Leucothrix mucor DSM 2157: one gene and its partner. The protein of the gene in region 1 interacts with the protein of each later gene in a pairwise test. Links are inferred from orthologs where the notes say so. Each region holds a gene or a part of one and is shown in the gene's direction. Other genes may lie near its edges.

Evidence for each region. The genes of interacting proteins can lie anywhere in the genome.
Region 2: the proteins of LEUMU_RS0122315 (region 1) and LEUMU_RS0106455 interact in binary tests that used the Escherichia coli proteins (3 or more experiments, as listed by UniProt). The link is inferred for Leucothrix mucor DSM 2157 from one-to-one orthologs.

Annotation. Positions count from the first base shown.
Region 1 is NZ_ATTE01000001.1:4,858,870-4,866,655, reverse strand. Bases 2,596-5,441 are described here. They hold LEUMU_RS0122315 (DeoR/GlpR family DNA-binding transcription regulator), read left to right. Parts: upstream 2,596-3,542; coding sequence 3,543-4,340; downstream 4,341-5,441. Other genes in these bases: gatB (Asp-tRNA(Asn)/Glu-tRNA(Gln) amidotransferase subunit GatB), read right to left, coding at 5,234-5,441; hslO (Hsp33 family molecular chaperone HslO), read right to left, coding at 4,337-5,206; rhaI (L-rhamnose catabolism isomerase), read left to right, coding at 2,596-3,424. In the rest of the region: LEUMU_RS0122325 (bifunctional rhamnulose-1-phosphate aldolase/short-chain dehydrogenase), read left to right, coding at 1-2,113; more of rhaI, read left to right, coding at 2,129-2,595; more of gatB, read right to left, coding at 5,442-6,667; Asp-tRNA(Asn)/Glu-tRNA(Gln) amidotransferase subunit GatA, read right to left, coding at 6,672-7,786. UniProt on the Escherichia coli protein: Represses ulaG and the ulaABCDEF operon. Two ulaR binding sites have been identified in each promoter.
Region 2 is NZ_ATTE01000001.1:1,451,916-1,457,937, forward strand. What follows is about bases 2,222-5,449. They hold LEUMU_RS0106455 (bifunctional acetate--CoA ligase family protein/GNAT family N-acetyltransferase), read left to right. Parts: upstream 2,222-2,567; coding sequence 2,568-5,249; downstream 5,250-5,449. Other genes in these bases: phbB (acetoacetyl-CoA reductase), read right to left, coding at 2,222-2,356; LEUMU_RS0106460 (histone deacetylase family protein), read right to left, coding at 5,281-5,449. Outside these bases: LEUMU_RS0106440 (response regulator), read right to left, coding at 1-27; LEUMU_RS0106445 (acetyl-CoA C-acetyltransferase), read right to left, coding at 393-1,577; more of phbB, read right to left, coding at 1,607-2,221; more of LEUMU_RS0106460, read right to left, coding at 5,450-6,022. UniProt on the Escherichia coli protein: Catalyzes the acetyl-CoA-dependent acetylation of lysine residues of a large number of target proteins. Acetylates RNase R in exponential phase cells and RNase II.

The DNA of each region.
Region 1 (7,786 bases):
GAGCACAATGTCAGAAAAGCTAATTCCAAATCTATGGGACGACGCTGCCGCTGCAAAACTTAATGAACCTGAGCTATTACAATACCGGTCCAACTTGCTTGGCTCAGACATGAGAGTCACCAACTATGGCGGTGGAAATACCTCATCAAAAATACAGTGCACCGACCCACTGACAGGTGAGCAAACCGAGGTGCTTTGGGTTAAAGGCTCCGGTGGCGATATTGGAAGTATGGGGCTAGATGGGTTTTCCACGCTCTATATGGACAAGCTCAAAGGCTTGAAACAACTCTATCGCGGCATAGAGCATGAAGATGAAATGGTTGCCTATTTACCGCATTGCACATTCAACTTAAACACACGGGCAGCCAGTATCGACACACCATTACATGCCTATGTTCCTTTTAGCCACGTAGACCACTTACACCCAGATGCCGTGATTGCAATTGCGGCCAGCAAAAACAGCCGCGATCTAACGGAAACAATTTATGGCAGCGACATTGGCTGGCTCCCATGGAGACGACCTGGCTACCAACTTGGTCTTGAATTAGAAAAGATTGCCACTGAAAACCCACATTTAAAAGGTGTCGTGCTAGAAGCACATGGCTTATTTACTTGGGCGAATAGCGCCAAAGAGTGTTATGAGACATCACTAGAAATGATCAATCGTGCGCAAGTATGGTTAGACCAACAGTTAGAAGGCAAAGCAGCCTTTGGTGGTGCTGTTCATAGCTCGCTACAGGCAGAGCAACGTCAACAAGTGGCAAGCCAGTTAATGCCTATCATTCGTGGAAAAACTAGCGAACATCAACGTCAGCTAGGTCATTTTAATGATAGTGATGAAGTGCTGGAGTTTGTTAATAGCGCGGAATTACAGGCGCTAGCTGAACTCGGCACCTCCTGCCCTGATCACTTCCTACGCACAAAAATCAAACCTTTTGTTGTTGACTTTGATCCTAGCCAATTTGACTCGGAAACAGCCAACCTGTCTTCAGTAATTGAAGGCTTGGATGCTGCCTTAGAACAGTATCGTGACGACTACAATGCTTACTATAATCGTTGCAAGCATGATAATAGCCCTGCAGTTCGCGACGCCAACCCCATTGTTTATCTCATTCCCGGCGTAGGCATGCTGACTTTTGCTAAAGATAAAGCAACAGCCCGAATTGCTGGCGAGTTTTATGTGAATGCCATCAATGTTATGCGCGGTGCATCGGGTGTGAGCGAGTATATGGGCCTGCCAGAGCAAGAAGCGTTTGATATTGAATATTGGTTGCTGGAAGAAGCAAAACTGCAGCGCATGCCCAAACCGAAAGCACTTGCTGGTCGAATTGCCTTAATCACTGGTGGCGCTGGCGGTATCGGCCAAGCAACCGCCGAGCGCCTGTTAAAGGAAGGTGCTTGTGTACTCCTCACAGATATTGATGAAGCAAGCCTGACAGAAACAGTCGCAGGATTTGAAGCGGCATTTGGCAAAGATGTCGTGGCCGGAATTAAGATGGATGTCACAAAAGAGGAGCAAGTCCAGCAAGCCTTTGCATACTCAAGCTTACGCTTTGGTGGACTAGATATACTAGTTTCTAATGCAGGAATTGCTTCATCATCTCCATTAGACGAAACCACACTAGAGTCCTGGAACTTTAATCAAAATATTCTAGCCACTGGATACTTCCTAGTTTCACGCGCTGCATTCTCGTTAATGAAAGGGCAGAAAATGGGTGGAGCCGTCGTCTTTATTGCTAGCAAAAATGGCTTAGTCGCTTCAGCTAACGCCTCCGCTTATTGCACAGCAAAAGCCGCTGAGATTCAGTTAGCACGCTGCGTAGCCCTTGAAGGTGCACCGCATGGCATTCGTACCAATGTCGTAAACCCTGATGCGGTACTGCGCGGTTCCAAGATCTGGAGTGGCAAATGGAAGGAAGAACGCGCCAGTGCCTATAATATGGAAACCAATGAGCTGGAAGAGCACTACCGTCAACGTAGCCTGCTAAAGCTTAATGTTCTACCTGAGGATATCGCTGAAGGCGTTTACTTTTTCGCGGCTGACACCTCAGCAAAATCCACCGGAAATATTCTTAATGTCGATGCAGGCCATGCACCGTCATTCACACGATAAGAGGAGAGAATCACTATGAGTAACATGACACATATTGATCAGCAGTTCATTGATGAGCAAAATGCAAAACAACAACAAGCACTCAATGATGACTATGCCGCAATGGGTAACAAGCTGGAGCGCCAAGGTCTGGACATTGAGGAGTTAACCGCTAAGGCACAAGCATTTAGCGTTGCGCTACCTTCATGGGGCTTGGGCACCGGCGGTACTCGCTTTGCACGCTTCCCTGGCCCTGGTGAGCCACGAAATATTTTTGAAAAGGTATCAGACTGCTCTGTTGTACAGCAGTTAAGCCAAGCAACGCCGGGCATATCTCTGCACATTCCTTGGGATACCCCTTCAGATCCTTCGGAACTGTTGGATTATGCACAAACTCGTGGCATGCACTTTGATGCCATGAACTCAAATACCTTTCAGGATCAGCTAGACCAGGCACACTCATACAAATACGGCAGCCTCTGCAATGCTGAAGAAGCGGCACGCGAGCAAGCCATTACGCATAATATTGACGTAATTGAGTTAGGTAAAAAGCTAAACTCCAATGCGCTGACAGTTTGGGTGGGGGATGGCTCCAACTTCCCAGGCCAGCAACACTTTTCACGTGCCTTTGCTCGCTACATTGAAAGCACAAAAGCAATCTATGCTGAACTACCCGAAGACTGGAGCATGCTACTTGAACACAAAATATTTGAGCCTGCGTTTTACTCAACCGTCATTCAGGACTGGGGTAGCAGCTACTTAGCGGCGACGGAAATCGGTGAGCGCTGTAAGTCACTGGTGGACCTTGGTCATCACGCTCCCAATGTGAACATCGAGATGATTGTGGCACGCTTATCCCAGTTCGGAAAATTAGGTGGCTTCCACTTTAATGACAGCAAGTATGGTGATGATGACTTAGATAGTGGCTCAATCAACCCTTACCAGCTATTTCTTGTATTTAATGAATTGGTTGATATTGAAAACGAGTCTACTGACTTCTCGCCTTTCTACATGTTGGATCAATCACATAATGTCACCGACCCGATTGAGAGCTTGATTTACAGTGCTGCTGAAGTGCAACGTGCATACCTGAAAGCATTGATAGTTGATCGTACAGCACTGGGTAACTATCAGGACGGAAATGATGCGATGATGGCTCAAGCGACGTTAAAAGCCGCCTACAACTTGGATGTTGAGCCTATCTTGCAGATGGCCCGACAACGCTCTGGAGGTGCAATCGACACACTCGGCACTTACCGCGCCAGTGGCTACCGTCAAACCTGCGCACAAGAACGTCCTGCCAGTAAAACAACCAGCTCTGGCATCGTTTAATCGCGAGTACACTGCCAATGTAATTCGTTACATTGGCAGTATTGACTGAATAAAATCATTTAGAATCAACTTCCGTCAATATGCTACAATTTTCAACTCGCATTGACTGAGACATACAATGAACGAACGACAGCGGCACAAAAAAATTCTAAACATGCTCTCACAACAATCTATTGTGACAGTGCATGAATTAGAAACTGCACTCGATGCCTCGATTGCCACGGTCCGTCGCGATATTAATACTTTAGCAGCGGCAAATTTGGCTCAGAAAATCCGGGGTGGTATTGAAGTTGTAACAGACAAAACACCTGCCCCTCCCCGCTTAGCTGGCAACTCATTCAATAATAATGAAACGCTGCATGTGGAAGAAAAAAGAGCGGTTGCCCGTGAAGCGACGGCACTGTGTCAGGATGGGGAGTCGATTATTATTAACGGTGGGACAAGTACCTACCGCATGGCCGAGTTTTTGGAGGCCCGCAGCCTTCACATACTAACCAACTCATTTACGATGGCCGACTACTTGCTTCGCCGGTCGAATAATCAAGTCACACTGCCAGGCGGGGAAGTTTATCGCGCACAAAATATCATCCTGAGTCCGTATGAAGATGACACAGCAGTTGATCATTTTTACGCGTCGAAAATGTTTATTGGAGCCTATGCCATACGCCAACAGGGCTTAATTGAGGCAGACCCTTTGCTGATTAAAGCGGAGCAGAAGCTACTGAAGCAAGCAGAGCAATTAATCGTACTGGTCGATAGCAGTAAGTTTGAAACGTTTGGAAGTTTGATCCTATGCCCTCTGGATAGAATCGATACCGTGATTACAGATAATGGCGTTAAGCCAGATTCAGTGAAGATGCTTGAGAAGGCTGGGATCGAAGTAATCGTCGCCTCCTCAGAGCACCAAACGCATTAATGCACGCTATCATTTCCTGCGATCAAGCCTTCTGAGAAAATGCGCTCTAAGTCGATTTCATCCACGACATAGTGCGCATTACAGAAATCACAGTCTACTTCAATCTTGCCCTGTGTTTTCAGAGTGTCTTCTGCTTCTTCACGTCCTAGCCCAAGCAACATATTATCCACTTTCAACTGTGAACAACTGCACTCAAAACGGAGTGGCTCGCCATCGAACAAACGCAATGTTTCTTCATGGAACAGGCGATGCAGCATGGTTTCCACATCCAGCGTCAACAACTCTTCAGTGGTGACCGTTTCTGTCAGCATTTTTACGCGATTCCAGCCATCCTTATCTTCAACAGAGCCCGGCAAACGCTGAACCAGCAAACCAGAAACTGACGTTTCACCAACCGCTAATTCCAAACGCGTTTTCAACTGCTCGGACTGCTCAAAATATGCTTCCAAACAATCAGACAAGGTTTCACCATCCAGATTAACAATACTCTGGTAACGCTCACCTTTACCCTCTTCCGGCTCAACCGTAATAACGATACGGCCATTCTCACCAAACAAGCCATTGATAGACTCATCTTTTGTGAAGTCGTCTTTCCAGCGCGCCATTCCGCGCAGCTTGCCATCAGACGAAGCTTGTACCACTAACATGCTAATCGGATGTCCGCCACTGATCTGAAACACCAGCGTGCCTTTGTACTTAATGGTTGCTGCCAGTAATGACACAGCCGCCAGCGACTCGCCCAACATTTGCTGAACTGGCGCAGGATACTCTGCGCAAGCCTTCAATGTTTTCCAAGTCTCTTCCAACTGCACCCATTCACCACGAACATTGGCATCATCAATCAGGAAGCGGTAAATTTTATCCATATTCAATTCTCTTATCAGCGGATGCGCTTAGGCATCCAGCTTAGCTTTTAGCAGGCGATTTACTTCAGCAGGATTGGCCTTGCCTTTGGACTCTTTCATGACCTGCCCGACAAAGAAGCCAAACAACTTATCCTTGCCCGAGCGGTACTGCTCATACTGGCCAGGGTTTGCTGCGATAATGCCATCAATCAAGGTTTCAATTGCGCCAGTATCGGTGATTTGCTTCAGCCCTTTGGCCTCAATAATCTCATCCGGTGTACCTTCGCCATTCCACATTGCTTCAAACACATCTTTAGCAATTTTGCCGGAGATGGTGTTATCGATAATGCGTGCAATCAAACTAGCGAGTTGCTCAGCACTGACGGGTGAATCTTCGACAGCCATATCTTGCTTATTCAGGTAACTGGCTAACTCGCCACTCACCCAGTTTGCAGACAATTTAGGCTCATTCGTCGTCGCAGCGACAACTTCAAAATATTCTGCCAAAGCACGGCTAACAGTGAGTACTGACGCATCAAACTCACTCAGTTTGAACTCGTCCATAAAGCGCTGCTTCTTTTGCTCTGGTAACTCTGGCAGCTCAGCACGCACTTCAGCTAATAACGCCTGCGTGATTTCTACTGGCAGCAAATCAGGGTCTGGGAAGTAACGATAGTCATTAGCTTCCTCTTTTGAGCGCATGGAGCGTGTTTCATCCTTATCGGGATCAAACAAGCGTGTTTCCTGCACCACGGTACCGCCGGACTCAATCAGATCAATCTGACGCTCCACTTCTATATTGATAGCGCGCTCAACAAACTTAAAGGAGTTGATGTTTTTCAGCTCAGCACGGGTTCCAAATTCTTTCTGGCCTTTGGGGCGCACAGACACGTTCGCATCACAACGGAACGAACCTTCCTGCATATTGCCGTCGCAAATGCCTAAATACTGAACCAGCGAATGAATCTTCTTCATATACGCGACGGCTTCTTTGGCATTGCTCATTTCCGGCTCAGAAACGATTTCCAACAATGGCGTACCTGAACGGTTCAAGTCGATTCCGGTTTGTCCTGCAAAATCTTCATGCAAAGACTTACCCGCATCCTGCTCCAAATGCGCACGAGTTACACCGACACGCTTGGTTTCACCGTTTTCCAGTTCGATATCCAAATGACCCAGCCCAACAATCGGCTTATCAAATTGACTGATCTGGTAGCCTTGCGGCAAATCAGGATAGAAATAGTTTTTACGGGCAAATACCGAGTAAGGTGCGATATCCGCATCAATCGCTAAACCAAACATCACGGCTTTACGAACGGCTTCACGGTTAAGCACCGGCAAAACACCCGGCATCGCCAAATCAACCACATTGGCTTGCGTGTTTGGCTCTGCGCCATACGCGGTTGAGGAGCCGGAGAAAATCTTACTTTTCGTCGAAAGCTGCGCGTGGATTTCTAATCCGATTACTGTTTCCCATTCCATCGTATTAACCTCCGAAGCCTTCTGGTGATTGCTTATGCCAGCTCGTTGCTTGCTGGAACTGATGCGCCACGTTTAACAATTTGGCTTCATCAAAATAGTTACCAATAATCTGCAAACCAACAGGCAAGCCTTCAACTGGCTCAACCGGCAAAGACATACCCGGCAATCCTGCCAAGTTCAGCGCAATCGTGTAGATATCAGACAAATACATGCTGACAGGATCATCCACTTTCTCGCCTAACTTAAATGCCGTATTAGTCGTAACCGGGCCCATAATCACATCCACATCATTAAAGACTTTCACATAGTCTTCTTTGATAATGCGGCGCACTTTCTGTGCCTTCAAGTAGTAAGCGTCGTAATAACCTGCCGACAGCGCATAAGTACCCACCATAATTCGGCGTTTCACTTCCGAACCAAAGCCTTCGCCGCGTGAGCGCTTATACATGTCTTCCAAGTCTTTTGGATTTTCACAGCGGTAACCGTAACGTACCCCATCCAGACGCGACAAGTTAGCCGAGCATTCTGCTGGCGCAATCACATAGTAAGATGGAATCGCCAGATGCGAGTTTGGCAAACTCACTTCAACGGTCTCAGCGCCCAAGGCACGATACTGTTCCAATGCCGCTTGAATCGAAGTATTCACCGCAGCATCTAAGCCATCACCAAAATACTCTTTTGGCAAGCCAATGCGTAAACCTTGTAGTGGCTTATCTAAACTTGCAGAAAAATCTTCATCGTCCACCTGTGAAGAGGTGGAATCCCGCTCATCAAAGCCAGACATTGCCGTTAGCATCAAAGCGCAATCGCTGGCATCACGCGCCAACACACCACCCTGATCCAAACTAGAGGCATAAGCGATCATGCCGAAACGAGAAACACGGCCATAAGTTGGCTTAATCCCAGTCAAACCGGTAAATGCAGCAGGTTGACGAATCGAACCACCGGTATCAGTACCGGTCGCAATCGGCGCTAAACGCGCAGCAACTGCAGCAGCACTTCCACCGGAAGACCCACCCGGAACACGCTCGGTATCCCATGGGTTTTTAACCGCACCGTAGTAGCTATTTTCATTGGATGAGCCCATCGCAAACTCATCCATATTGGTTTTACCCAACA
Region 2 (6,022 bases), 3.4 Mb from region 1 along the record:
TGATTGCGTAACATGGGTTAGATGCATAGCTGTATCCTTGATTCTATGTAGATAAGGTATATTGTAAGGGCAATGTTGAGTAAATAGCACACATTTCCTGCTCGATGGTTGGATGAGCAGTTTTCTTATCAGTGTGAATAGAAAACATTCCTTAAAATCAAACGCTTAGGGGGGGGCTATCTGATTTTTGGGATGGTTCTGGCAGCTAATTAATCGAACGACACGGAGCTCTATACTAGTGGCTAAGCTACCGTTTGTCCCATTAATTTAAATTATCTGTAATGTCTTCGTTATTTATACTGAATTTGATGCACCAAAAACAAGGCCCGGTGCATTGCTGCAAACCGGGCCTTGTTTCGTCTGCTAACCGCAAACATGTTTTGGTACTGGGATTATGGACGCTCTACTGCTAGCGCAATACCCATACCGCCGCCGATACAAAGCGTGGCAAGACCTTTCTTAGCGTCGCTACGCTTCATTTCGTGCAGCAAGGTAACCAGAATACGTGCTCCGGAAGCGCCAATCGGGTGGCCAATAGCAATGGCTCCACCGTTAACGTTGACCTTAGCAGGATCCCAACCCATATCCATATTCACAGATAGGGCTTGAGCGGCAAACGCTTCATTGGCTTCAACCAAATCCAAATCAGAGACTTCCCAGCCTGCTTTCTTCAGACATTTCTGGCTAGCAGAAATAGGCCCGGTACCCATGATCTTAGGATCAACACCCGTTGAAGCATACGCTACGATCTTAGCTAATGGTGTCAAACCAAGCTCAGCGGCTTTGCTTGCGCTCATTACTAATACCGCCGCAGCACCATCGTTAATACCAGACGCATTACCAGCGGTTACTGTGCCATCACGTGAGAAAGCAGCACGTAGCTTGCCTAAGCTCTCAGCAGTGGTGCCTGCACGTGGGAACTCATCACGATTAAAGATAACCGGATCACCCTTACGCTGTGGAATAGAAACCGGAACGATTTCATCATCAAACTTACCCGCAGCTTGTGCGGCTTCTGTTTTCTGTTGAGAAGCAGCGGCAAACTGATCCTGAGCTTCACGGCTGATCTCGTACTTATCCGCGATATTCTGCGCGGTTGTACCCATATGATAGTCATTGAAAGCATCCCACAATCCATCCTGGATCATCGTATCTTTCATTTTCCAGTCCATCATCTTCTGGCCGTCACGAGAGTGTGGTAACACGTGTGGCGACGCACTCATGTTTTCCTGACCACCCGCAATCACAATGTCAGCATCGCCGCATTTGATTGCCTGATAAGCCAGTTGAATAGACTTCAAACCACTACCACAGACTTTGTTGATCGTCATCGCAGGGACTGATTCTGGCATGCCAGCCGCAATCACTGTTTGACGAGCAGGGTTTTGGCCTACGCCGGCGGTTAATACCTGACCAAGAATAACTTCATCTACGGTGCCAGCGTCAATACCGGTTTGCTTTAACAGTGAAGCGACGACTGTTGCTCCAAGGCTAACTGCAGGTAAACCGGCAAGGCTGCCGCCGAATGAGCCAACTGCGGTACGTCCGGCGGCAACAATTACTACATCATCACTCATAAAATGCTCTCCTTCCCAATGTTTAAAGCTTAAAAGCTCATGAATAGTCCGCCGTTAACTGGGATATTGGCTCCAGTTACATAGGCAGAGTTATCATCAGCGAGCCAGGCAACCGCTTGTGCGATTTCTTCTGGCTGTGCCATGCGGCCCATCGGTACTTCATTAACAATTGATTCCAGAACAGCTTCAGGCATTGCTGAGGTCATCGCTGTGGCGACATAACCTGGTGATACTGTGTTAACAGTAACACCTTTACGTGCACCTTCGCGCGCAGCAGCCATGGTAAAGCCGTGCAAACCCGCTTTAGCCGCTGAGTAGTTTGGCTGACCAAACTGACCGCGCTGGCCATTAACCGAAGAAATATTGATAATTCGACCGAATCCGCGCCCCATCATACCAGTAATTACTGGTTTGGTGACATTAAAGGCACTGTTCAAATTAGTGTCGATAACCGCGTTCCAGTCACTAACATCCATCTTCTTCAGGCTGCTATCACGTGTGATACCGGCACAGTTAACCAAAATATCGATTGGGCCAACGCCTTCTTCAACATTCGCAATCATTAACTGGGTTTGTTCAAAATCTGCGACATCAGCAGCGGCTAGCTCTACGTCATAGCCACTACCCTTCATTTCAGTCTGCCATTTTTCAGCATTCTCTTTATCGCCAGGGTAGTAGCCTGCAACAACAGTACAGCCTTTATCAGCCAGTGCCTTACAGATGGCTTCGCCGATACCGCCGTTGCCACCGGTGACTAATGCAATTCTTTTATTTCCCATGATCTTGTTCCTTTTGTTTTGATGAGGCGCCTGTCGCCACTCTGCCAGGCGGGCAAATTGAAGTTTGCTGCAATGCACAAATTATGCTATGAATGCGGGTGTGTCAAGGGGCTTATATTAATGAAAGCCAATCTTCTGTCAGAAATATATCTATATATTAACCACTTAATAGTTATAATTAAGTTTACGGATATTATAAGTAGGAAAAGCCATGCGGCCACATTACCTAAGCTCAATGTTTTCACCAAAATCGGTAGCGATGTTTGGTGCTAGCGGGCGCACTAAGTCAGTCGGCTATGCCGTCTTTAAGAATTTGATAAATAATGACTTTAAGGGGGATATCTACCCGATTAACCCTAAGCACAAAGAAGTGCAGGGTTATAAGTGTTATGCCGACCTGAAAACCTTAGGCAGGCAGGTTGATTTAGCCATTATTACAACGCCCGCTAAAAATGTACTGTCAATCATGCGGCAATGTGGCGAGCATGGCGTCTCAAGCGTTGTACTGATTTCGGCGGGCTTTGGTGAATCAGGCTCCGCTGGTGCTGCACTCGAAGAAAAAGTCGTCGAAATCGCTAAAAACTACGGTATTCGCTTACTTGGCCCCAATTCCAGCGGCTTTATCCGCCCAAAGTCCGGATTAAATATCAGTTGTAGCTTTAGTAAGAGTATCGGCGGCAACTTAGCCATTGTTTCTCAGTCAGGTGCAGTGTGTAGTGCGATGTTGGATTGGGCTGATTCCAATGATATCGGCTTTTCTGCAGTGGTTTCGACCGGTGGCTCTGCAGACCTTGATTTTGGTGAGATTTTAGACTTTCTGGTTAATGATCCCGATACCCAGAGTATTTTGTTGTATCTGGAAGGCTTACATAATGCGCGGCGCTTTATGAGCGGATTGCGTGCGGCTGCTCGCATCAAGCCAGTCATCGCCATTAAAGTAGGGCGTTACCATGTCGGGACTGAGACCCCGATGTCACACACTGGTGCCATGGTAGGTAGCGATCAAGTCTTTGAAGAAGCACTCTCCCGCTCAGGGGTTGTGCGTATTAATGAATTTAATCAATTGTTTGCGGCAGCGCGCATCTTATCCTCTCGCTATAAGAGTGCTGGCAAACGCTTAATGATTGTCACAAATGGTGCTGGCCCTGGTGCGTTGGCAGCAGATCACGCGGTCGATATTGGCTTAACCTTAGCTAATCCATCGGATGAGACCAAAAAGCAGTTAAGTACCTTAATTGGTGGTAATTTACGCGCTCACAACCCGTTGGATCTGCAGTTTAGTGCAACAGCTGAGCGTTATGCCAAAGCGGTTGATCTTTGCCTGAAGGATGCAGACGTTGATGGTGTGATTGTTTTCTTTACGCCGTTAGCCTTGGAGAATGCCGAAGATGTGGCAAAGGCCATTATTCAAGTCTCTGAGAAGCATAAAAAGCCTATTTTGACTTCATGGATGGGGGGCACGCAAATCAAGTCTTCCCGTGTCTTGTTAGCAAAGTCGCGTATTCCAACCTATCAAACCCCTGAAACCACCGTGAGTGCTTACTCATTTTTGGTGGCATATCAAACTAATCAAAAATTGTTACTCCAATCGCCCAGTAAATACACCACCGGCCATGAGCGTGCGGATGTTGATGCGCCACGCTTAATTATTGAATCAGCCTTAGCCGAGAAGCGTAACTCGCTGACCTCTCAGGAAGCGATGGCGGTATTAGAAGCCTTTGCGATCAATACGGTGCGCAATGGCGTGGCTTCCTCGCCAGAGCAAGCATTAATCATTGCAACCTCTATCGGCTTTCCAGTCGTGATGAAGATTTTATCGCCGGATATCACGCATAAATCGGAAGTGAGCGGCGTGGTGCTGAATGTGCGAGGCGCCCAAAAAGTACGTAATGTGTACCGTGAGATTATCGATAATGTAAAAGCCAAGCGTCCGGATGCTAGGGTTGACGGCATTTTGATCGAAAAAATGCATATCTCACCACATGGCCGTGAGCTGATGATTGGCTTGAAGTTTGACTCCATTTTCGGCCCTGTTATTAGCTTTGGTAGTGGTGGCACGAAGGTCGAGATTATGCGCGATAATGCCGTTGCCTTGCCACCGCTAAACTCTATGCTGGCTGAAAAGCTGATTAGCCGTACCAAGGTTAAGCAGCTACTGGCTGAATTTGGCAATATGCCTGCCGCTAATATGGATGCCATCGTGAATGTATTACTTCGGGTGTCGGCAATGGCCTGTGAGTTGCCGTGGATTAAAGAGATGGATATCAATCCTTTAATTGCGGACGAGCATGGCATTATCGCTGTGGATGCACACATCCGGGTGATGTACCCCAAGGTGTCTAATAGCCAATATGCGCATATGGCGATTCACCCTTATCCTGCGCGAGTGGTTGAAAAGCAGCAGTTAGCCGATGGTACCGATATTGTCTTGCGACCTATCCGGCCAGATGACGCCAGTTTGGTGACAACCTTTGTCGATAGCTTATCGTCTGAAGCGAAGTATTTCCGCTTTATGCATGCTTTACAGCACCTATCCAGTGAAATGCTGGTGCGCTTTACGCAAATTGACTATGACTTGGAGATGGCCGTAGTGGCTGTCGAGGAGTCTGAAGAGACTAGAGTATTAGGTGTGGCTCGTTACTTATCGAACCCTGACCACGTTAGTTGTGAGTTTGCCTTAGTGGTTTCTGATGCACGACAAAATCAGGGCTTAGGGCATCGCTTAATGACTAAGTTGATTGAAGTGGCAAAGGATAAAGGGCTGAGTGTGATTGAAGGGGAAGTGCTTTCTAATAACTTCAAAATGCTGGGATTAATGCGGTCTTTGGGCTTTGTGGTCGCAAACGACCCTGAAGATATGAATATTAAGATTGTTTCAAAGCGCATCGCCTGATTAGGGTAATGCGCCTGAAACACGATAGCGTTTAGATATTCATTAATACTTTGAGGTGTGCAACGACGCTGCGGGCAAGCGCCGAGGTGTCGTAGCCGCCTTCTAGTAATGAGATAATGCGGCCTTCGCTATACTCGTCAGCAATCTTACGCAACTCTTTGGTGACCCAAGCGTAGTCTGCTTCAACTAAGCGCAAACCCGCCATTTCATCTTCAAGGTGAGCATCGAAGCCTGCCGAAATGATAACTAGCTGAGGTTTAAATGCATTGAGTTCTGGCAGCCAATGCTCTGTGATGGTCTCACGAAATTCTGCACCACCTGCACCTTCCGGGAGTGGGGCATTAATTAAGAAGCCGGGCTTGCTAGGCAATGCGCGCTCTGGATAGAGCGGATGCTGATAGGTTGAGCAGAACAAAATTTGCGGGTCATCGCCCACAATATCTTCAGTACCATTACCGTGGTGTACATCAAAATCGACAATCGCAACACGCTCAAGCCCATAATCACGAACCGCATGGCGAGCAGCAATGGCGGCGTTATTAAAGAAGCAAAAACCCATCGCAGCATCACGCTCAGCATGGTGGCCTGCCGGTCGCACATTACAAAACACACGTTTCTCAGTCTTGTCGCCCAATACCTTATCCACCGCAGAGATCGCGGAGCCCGCCGACCGTAACGCGGCCTGCAGGGTAAATTCATTCATAAAGGTATCGGGGTCGATATGAGCCATCATCGAGTCATCAGGTGGTGACTTCCCGAAAATGTAATCGATA